Regions from separate parts of the Lachnospira eligens ATCC 27750 genome, predicted to be linked through region 2. Evidence: predicted binding sites of a transcription regulator. Region 2 holds the regulator's gene; the other holds the start of a gene.
What was found. The regulator HrcA, encoded in region 2, represses chaperone genes, less so after heat shock. The targets are predictions, from matches to a motif close to TGTTAGCACTCNNNNNNNNNGAGTGCTAACA.
Positions count from the first base shown of each region.

Region 1: a site for HrcA is predicted at 2,505-2,535, ahead of clpB (ATP-dependent chaperone ClpB). Genes of this name have one in related genera too.

Region 1 is NC_012778.1:1,291,801-1,296,014, reverse strand. Features, by position in the region: gene EUBELI_RS06125 (GntP family permease) at 1-133, shown strand, start outside; gene garR (2-hydroxy-3-oxopropionate reductase) at 259-1,134, shown strand; gene EUBELI_RS06115 (glycerate kinase type-2 family protein) at 1,177-2,412, shown strand; gene clpB (ATP-dependent chaperone ClpB) at 2,622-4,214, shown strand, end outside.
Region 2 is NC_012778.1:1,399,932-1,404,145, reverse strand. Features, by position in the region: gene thrC (threonine synthase) at 1-619, shown strand, start outside; gene EUBELI_RS06600 (C39 family peptidase) at 677-1,552, opposite strand; gene hrcA (heat-inducible transcriptional repressor HrcA) at 1,764-2,858, shown strand; gene grpE (nucleotide exchange factor GrpE) at 2,876-3,514, shown strand; gene dnaK (molecular chaperone DnaK) at 3,582-4,214, shown strand, end outside.

The DNA.
Region 1 (4,214 bases), 110 kb from region 2:
CTCATACTTCTGGGTAGTTACTAATTTTGGTGACATGGATCCTGAACAGGGATATAAGACACAGACAGTGTGCACATTAATAATGGGTATTGCAGCAATGGTTGAAATATTTATTCTTTCATTAATTTTATAATATAAATGTTACATAATGCGGCTATACTTATGAGAACTATATGGACTTATCAGTATGGTCGCATTATTATATAAAAGAAAGGTTATAATAACAATACATTTAGAACAATATCAGGAGGATTATATATGGTTATAGGCTTTGTTGGATTGGGAATAATGGGAAAACCGATGGCAAAGAATCTTTGCAGAGCTGGATACACATTGATTGTTAATGACCATCATAAGGAAAATGTCGATGAACTTGTACAGGCAGGTGCGAGAAGTGGTGATTTAAAACAGATTGGCATGGAAAGTGATGTGGTTATAACAATGCTTCCAAACAGTCCTCAGGTAAAGGATGTAATGCTTGGGGAAAATGGTATTGCGGGTTATATGAAAAAAGGAACATGTTTTATAGATATGAGTTCAATTAATCCTGTCGACAGCAGATATATTGGTGATGTATTAAAAGAAAAAGGAATTGATATGCTTGATGCACCTGTGTCAGGAGGAGAACCTAAAGCAATAGATGGAACAGTTGCATTTATGGTTGGTGGAGATGAGAAAACATTTGATAAGTATAAACAGATTCTTACACATATGGGTTCATCAGTTACAAGATGTGGTGAACTTGGAGCAGGAAATACAACAAAACTTGCCAATCAGATAATTGTTGCATGTAATATCCAGGCAGTTTCTGAAAGCTTCATTCTGGCAAAAAAAGCCGGAGTAGACCCTGAGCGTGTATTTGAGGCAATAAAAGGCGGACTAGCAGGGTCTACTGTTATGAATGCCAAAGTTCCAATGATGATAGAGGACAATGTTGAACCAGGATTCAGAGTAGATTTGCATATTAAAGATTTGAATAATGCACTTGAGTGTGCTCATAGTGTTGGAGCTCCAGTACCGATGACGGCACAGGTTCAGGAAATAATGCAGTATCTGCATAATAATGGAGATGGAAGCAGCGACCACAGTGCAATTATACATTATTATGAAAAACTGGCAGACACAAAATTATAAATGTTGTTGACAGGTTATTATAATGTCAGGAAGGAGAATCTTATGAATAAAGAATTAAGAGCGGTTGCAGACAATATAATTGATGCGGCAATTAAAGCAGTTCTTCCGGATGAAGCAGTTAAGAAAACACTTAATGACAGGAAATTTGATGGAAAAGTTATTCTTGTAGCAGTAGGAAAAGCCGCATGGCAGATGGCAAAGGCGGCAAGTGACTGTCTGGGAGACAGAATAAATGAAGGAATTGTAATAACGAAGTATGGACATGTAAAAGAGCCGATTGAAAGAATAGAATGTTTTGAGGCAGGCCACCCTGTTCCAGATGAGAATTCATTTAAAGCAACACAGGCAGCTATTGAGATGGTAAGCGGACTCAATAAGAATGATACAGTGCTTTTTCTTCTTTCAGGTGGAGGAAGTGCTTTATTTGAGAAGCCGAAGATTACAGGAGAAGAATTGCAGGATATAACTAATCAGTTACTTGCATGCGGTGCAGATATTGTTGAGATTAATACGATAAGAAAACGCTTATCAGAAGTAAAGGGCGGACGGTTTGCAAAATTATGTGAACCGGCGCATGTATTATCAATAGTATTATCAGATATACTTGGTGACCCACTGGATATGATTGCTTCAGGTCCGGCATGTGCAGATACAACAACATGTGAAGAAGCAAAACATATTGTAGAAAAATATAATCTGAATCTTAGTGAGATGGCTAATAAACTGATGGATATTGAAACTCCAAAGAAACTTGATAACGTAACAACATTTATTAATGGAAGTGTGCGTGAATTATGCAGTGCAGTTTCAAGAGAGTGCTTACAGTATGGATATGAACCAGTAATGCTTACTGACCAGCTATGCTGTCAGGCAAAAGAAGCCGGAAGTTTTCTTGCATCTATAGCAAAGACACATTGTAAGTCAGGAAAGAAGCTGGCATACATAGCAGGCGGAGAAACTGTTGTTAATATTACCGGACATGGTAAAGGCGGAAGAAATCAGGAGATTGCATTATCAGCAGCAGAAGGTATTAAGGGAATGTCAAATGCAGCAGTATTCAGTATAGGCAGCGATGGAACAGACGGACCTACGGATGCGGCAGGTGGATATAGCGATGGTGATACAGCAGGAGTCTTAAAGAATAAAGGAATAGATATATTTGAAGTGCTTAAGAATAATGATGCTTATAATGCATTGAAACTAACAGAGGGGCTTATTATAACAGGTCCTACGGGAACAAATGTTAATGATGTTTCTGTGCTGCTTATATCAGATTGATAAGGTACATAAAGCGATAAAAATATATAATTTAATTATTTATTATAGTGTAAAGCCAGTATTTTGCTGGCTTTATATTTTTTTAATAAATTCATTAGCACTCACCTCTTGACAGTGCTAACAATGAGATGTATAACATCAATTGTAAGAGGAAAACAATAGATAAACAGTGAAGTTAAGCATTCATTGTAATAGAAGGAGGTAATCGTATGAACATTAATAAGTTTACACAGAAGTCTATTGAGGCTGTTAACCAGTGCGAGAAGATTGCCTACGATTATGGTAATCAGGAGATTGATCAGGAACATTTTCTGTACAGTCTCTTAACTATAGAAGATAGTCTTATCGCGAGCCTGATAGAGAAGATGGGAATTGATAAGGACACATTTATTAAGAATATTGAGACTTTACTTAGCCAGAAGAATAAGGTTTCAGGAAATGTACAGCTTTATGTAAGCAATGATCTTAATAAGGTTTTAGTAAATGCTGAAGATGAAGCAAAGAGAATGGGGGATGCATATGTTTCTGTTGAGCATCTTATGCTTGCGATGATTGCAGCACCTAACAAGGGTATAAAGCAGCTTTTTAAGACATATGGAATTAACAGGGAATCATTCCTGTCAGCCCTTGCGACAGTAAGAGGTAACCAGAGTGTTACTTCGGATAATCCGGAGGCAACTTATGATACTCTTAGCAAATATGCTACAGACCTTGTAGAAAGAGCCAAGGATGGAAAACTTGATCCGGTTATCGGAAGAGATAATGAAATAAGAAATGTAATAAGAATTCTTTCCCGTAAGACTAAGAACAATCCGGTTCTTATTGGTGAGCCAGGTGTTGGTAAAACAGCAGTTGTTGAAGGACTTGCACAGAGAATTGTAAGAGGTGATGTTCCAGAAGGCTTAAAGGATAAGAAGCTTTTTGCACTGGATATGGGCGCACTTGTTGCAGGTGCAAAGTATCGTGGTGAATTCGAGGAAAGACTTAAGGCTGTACTTGACGAGGTTAAGAAATCTGAAGGACAGATAATTCTGTTTATTGATGAAATTCACACTATTGTCGGTGCAGGTAAGACAGAAGGTGCTATGGACGCAGGTAATATGTTAAAGCCAATGCTTGCCCGTGGTGAACTTCATTGTATAGGTGCTACAACTCTTGATGAGCACAGAGAGTATATTGAGAAAGACCCGGCACTTGAAAGACGATTCCAGCCGGTTATGGTTGATGAGCCTACAGTTGAGGATACTATCTCAATCCTTAGAGGTCTTAAGGACAGATATGAAGTGTTCCATGGAGTTAAGATTACAGATGGCGCACTTGTAAGTGCAGCTACTTTGTCAGACAGATATATTTCAGACAGATTCCTGCCAGATAAGGCTATTGACCTTGTAGATGAGGCATGTGCAATGATTAAGACTGAACTTGATTCAATGCCTGCCGAACTTGATGAGAAGAGAAGAAAGATTATGCAGCTTGAGATTGAGGAGGCTGCTCTTAAGAAAGAGACAGATAACCTCAGTAAGGAAAGACTTGATGCATTACAGAAGGAATTATCTGAATTAAGGTCTGATTTCAATATCCAGAAAGCTAAATGGGACAGCGAGAAATCTTCTGTTGACCAGGTAAGCAAGTTAAAGGAAGAGATTGACCAGATTAATACCCAGATAGCACAGGCTAAGAGAGAATATGATCTTAATAAGGCAGCAGAACTTCAGTATGGTAAACTTCCACAGGCACAGAAGGCTTTGGAAGAAGCTGAGAAGAAGTCAAGTAATAGAGATATGAGTCTTGTTCATGAAAGT
Region 2 (4,214 bases):
CGCATCTAATGAGAATAAGGTATTATATGATTTCTTTACAACAGGTGAGTACGACAGAAACAGAGAATTCGTTCTTACAACTTCACCATCTATGGATATTCTTATTTCAAGCAACCTTGAGAGACTTATATACAGAATTGCCGGCAATAATGCAGCTAAGAATGCAGAGCTTATGGCATCATTAAAGTCAGAAGGAAAATACAAGATTACAGATGATATGAAAGCACAGTTAGCTGACTTCTATGGCAATTATGCTACAGAGGCAGAGGACGCTGCTACAATCAAGAAGATATATGAAGATTGCGGATATGTAATCGATACACATACATCAGTTGCTGCAACTGTATATGATAAGTACAGAAAGGAAACTGGCGATACAACTAAAACAGTTATTGCTTCAACAGCAAGCCCATATAAGTTTACAAGAAGTGTTATGAATGCTATTGATTCTAAGTATGATTCAATGGGAGACTTCGAACTTGTAGATGAGCTTAGCAAGATAAGCAATGTCAAAGTTCCTAACGCAATTGAAGAAATCAGAACAGCACCAGTTCTTCATGATACTGTATGTGATTCTGATAAGATGTGTGATGAAGTTAAGAAGATTCTTGGAATCTAATATTATAAGAAAATAAAAATCTCCGGACCGTGTGATGATGGTCCGGAGTTTTTTTATTTATCTGTCAACAATTACTCCCTGACAGCCAAGTTCAAGCCATCTTTGATAAAATACAGAAAATTTATATGTTTTTATTTCTCCTAACAGAGGATCAGCCGTGTATACTTCATCTGCTGATGCATCAAATCCAATCATAACCAGGCAGTGTTCCATACCGGGCCAGATAACAAGCTGACCATCCTTAGCAATCCATACAGAAGAACCATAATCAATAGAATTCATATTCATAGCTGCCCACACAATAACAGGCTGTCCATTTTCAACATACTGGCAGAGCTGGTCGATTGAGGCTCCAGATATATTAATGGCATGGGCACCATACAGATTAGCACAATCTGTAATAACTGGAGCATAGCAGCCGTATGATGATTTATCAAAAGGTGTTCCTACAAAAGCTGTGTTAGGATTGGCAGCAGGGTAGTCTTCTTTTTTTAAATAATTAGCAGCCAGGTCTGTCTTATCAGCATCATATCCAAGATAGTTAAGAACCATAGTGAGAGATGTGACTTCACAGCCGGTAGGAAGCTCCGGTAACTGATTCAGACACGGAAAATTATCTATATACGCTTTTCTTCCAGATGTCAGTAGTTCTTTCAGTTCATTTTCAGAATGAATTGTATTGTGAAAATCTTTATAAGAATCCTCTGGATTATTATTTTTATTATTATCCTGTGAACTGTCAGAATTATTAACTTCTCCACGCGATAAATCATCCGATGAAATAGTCCCAACTGGTGTTATGTTAATACTTACATTATCAGGAGAAGAATTTTTCATATTGATAAGGAATGATGATATTGTAACAGATGCAGCGATAAGAGAAAGTATAAGCAGAATCTTTAAAAATGTTTTTTTTGAACTGTGTTTTTTCATTATAACTCCTTGGTAAATATCTCTATATATAATAATGATATTTATAGCTGAATTATATAGTATGTTAAGATTCTGTTCAATAAATTTATAAATTATTTATAGAAAAAAGAAATATTATTGTTGACATCACGAAAGGGTAGTGATATCTTAAATGTATCGATATTAGCACTCCAATCTGATGAGTGCTAACAAGATGAAAGGAGAGGATGCCATGGAGACGGATGGACGACTGGATGACCGTAAGGTTAAGATACTTAAAGCTGTTATTCAGAATTATCTTGATACCGGAGAACCGGTTGGCTCAAGAACGATTTCCAAGCTGACTGACTTACAGCTAAGTTCAGCAACTATAAGGAATGAGATGGCAGACTTAGAAGAGCTTGGCTACATTGTACAGCCACATACCTCTGCTGGAAGAATTCCAACTGATAAGGGTTACAGATTATATGTTGACGATTTAATGGCCCAGAAAGAGGAAGAGATATCCTTAAGAGAACAGCAGGTTGGTGATAAAGAGAAAGAACTTGATTCTATGAAGGATGCCTTATCAGAGAAGGTAGACAGAGTAGAGGAGCTTCTTCAGAATGTAGCAAAGGTTCTGGCGAATAATACTAATTATGCCACGATGATAACAACTCCTAAGGTAACTGGTAATAAGTTAAGATTTGTTCAGCTTTCACAGCTTGAACCGAATAAGCTTCTTGCTGTTATTGTTATGGAAGGTAATCTTATAAGGAACAAGGTTATAACTATCAGCGAGGATATTTCACCAGAGAATCTTCTGAAGCTTAATCTTCTTCTTAATACAACACTCACAGGTCTTACATTGCAGGAAATGCATCTGGGACTTATATCCAAGATGGAGAGCCAGGCAGGTGAGCATATGGGTATTGTTAAAGAAGTGTTAGACGCGATTGTTGAGACTATAAGTAAGGCTGACGACCTGAAGATATACACAAGCGGCGCAACTAACATATTCAAGTATCCGGAGCTTAGTGATTCCGGGAAAGCAAGTGAGCTTATATATGCCTTGGAGGAAAAACAGGGCTTGTCTGGACTTGTTAATGACAAGGATGATTCAGATAAGACTGAAGATGATAACCACGGCATTCAGGTATATATAGGAAATGAAACACCGGTTGAGTCCATGAAGGACTGTAGTGTGGTAACAGCCACATATGAATTGCAGGATGGAATGAAGGGAACAATTGGTATTATTGGACCGAAGCGTATGGATTATGAAAAGGTTGTTGATACCTTAAAAGAGATGCAGACGCATTTGGATGATGTATTTAAGAAAACTTAGGAAAGGTTGGTATTGAAGTGTCAAAGGATGTAAAGAAAAAGAAATCAGAAGAGACAGTTCAGGATGAAGTAAAGAATCAGGAGACTGATGCTAAGAAAGAAGAAGCCTGCAACTGCGAATCAGAATGTAAGGCTGATGAAAGTCAGAATACATGTGAAGCTGATGAATCAGACAAGGCCGAGGCACAGGATGAGAGCACTGAGAGCTCTAAGAAGAAAGATCCTAAGGATGCAGTTATAGAAGAACTTCAGGACAGAGTAAAGAGGCAGATGGCTGAGTTTGATAATTTCAGAAAGAGAACAGAGAAAGAGAAATCTACTATGTTCGAGATGGGAGCCTCAGATATCATTAAGAAGCTTTTACCTATTGTTGATAATTTCGACAGAGGATTTAAGAGTGTGACAGATGAGGAACTTGAAACTCCATTCGCTAAGGGAATGGATATGGTTCACAAGCAGCTTTTAAAGATGCTTGAGGATGCAGATGTTAAGCCTATTGAAGCTTTAGGCGGTGAGTTCAATCCAGATTTCCACAATGCAGTAATGCATGTCGAGGATGATTCAGTTGGAGAGAACATCGTAGTTGAAGAGTTTGAGAAGGGCTACACATACAGAGACCAGGTTATAAGACACAGCATGGTCAAGGTTGCTAACTAGCGATAAGCCAGAAAGCATATGTAACACAAGGTATTAATCAATTTAATTATAGAAAGGACATTTTATCATGGGAAAGATTATTGGTATTGATTTAGGTACAACTAATTCTTGCGTAGCTGTAATGGAAGGTGGTAAGCCAGTTGTTATCGCTAACGCAGAAGGTTTAAGAACTACTCCTTCAGTAGTTGCATTTTCAAAGACAGGAGAGAGACTTGTAGGTGATCCTGCAAAGCGTCAGGCAGTTACTAATGCTGATAAGACAATCTCTTCTATCAAGAGACATATGGGTACAGATTACAAGGTTGAGATTGATGGAAAGAAATATACTCCACAGGAAATCTCAGCTATGATTTTACAGAAGTTAAAGTCAGATGCAGAGAATTATCTTGGTGAGAAGGTTACAGAGGCAGTTATAACAGTTCCTGCTTACTTCAACGATGCACAGCGTCAGGCTACTAAGGATGCTGGTAAGATTGCAGGTCTTGATGTAAAGCGTATTATCAACGAGCCTACAGCAGCTGCTTTAGCTTATGGTCTTGATAATGAGCATGAGCAGAAGATTATGGTTTACGATTTAGGTGGTGGTACATTCGATGTGTCTATTATCGAAATCGGTGATGGTGTAATTGAAGTTCTTGCTACAGCTGGTAATAACAAGCTTGGTGGTGATGATTTCGATAATGCTGTTACACAGTATATG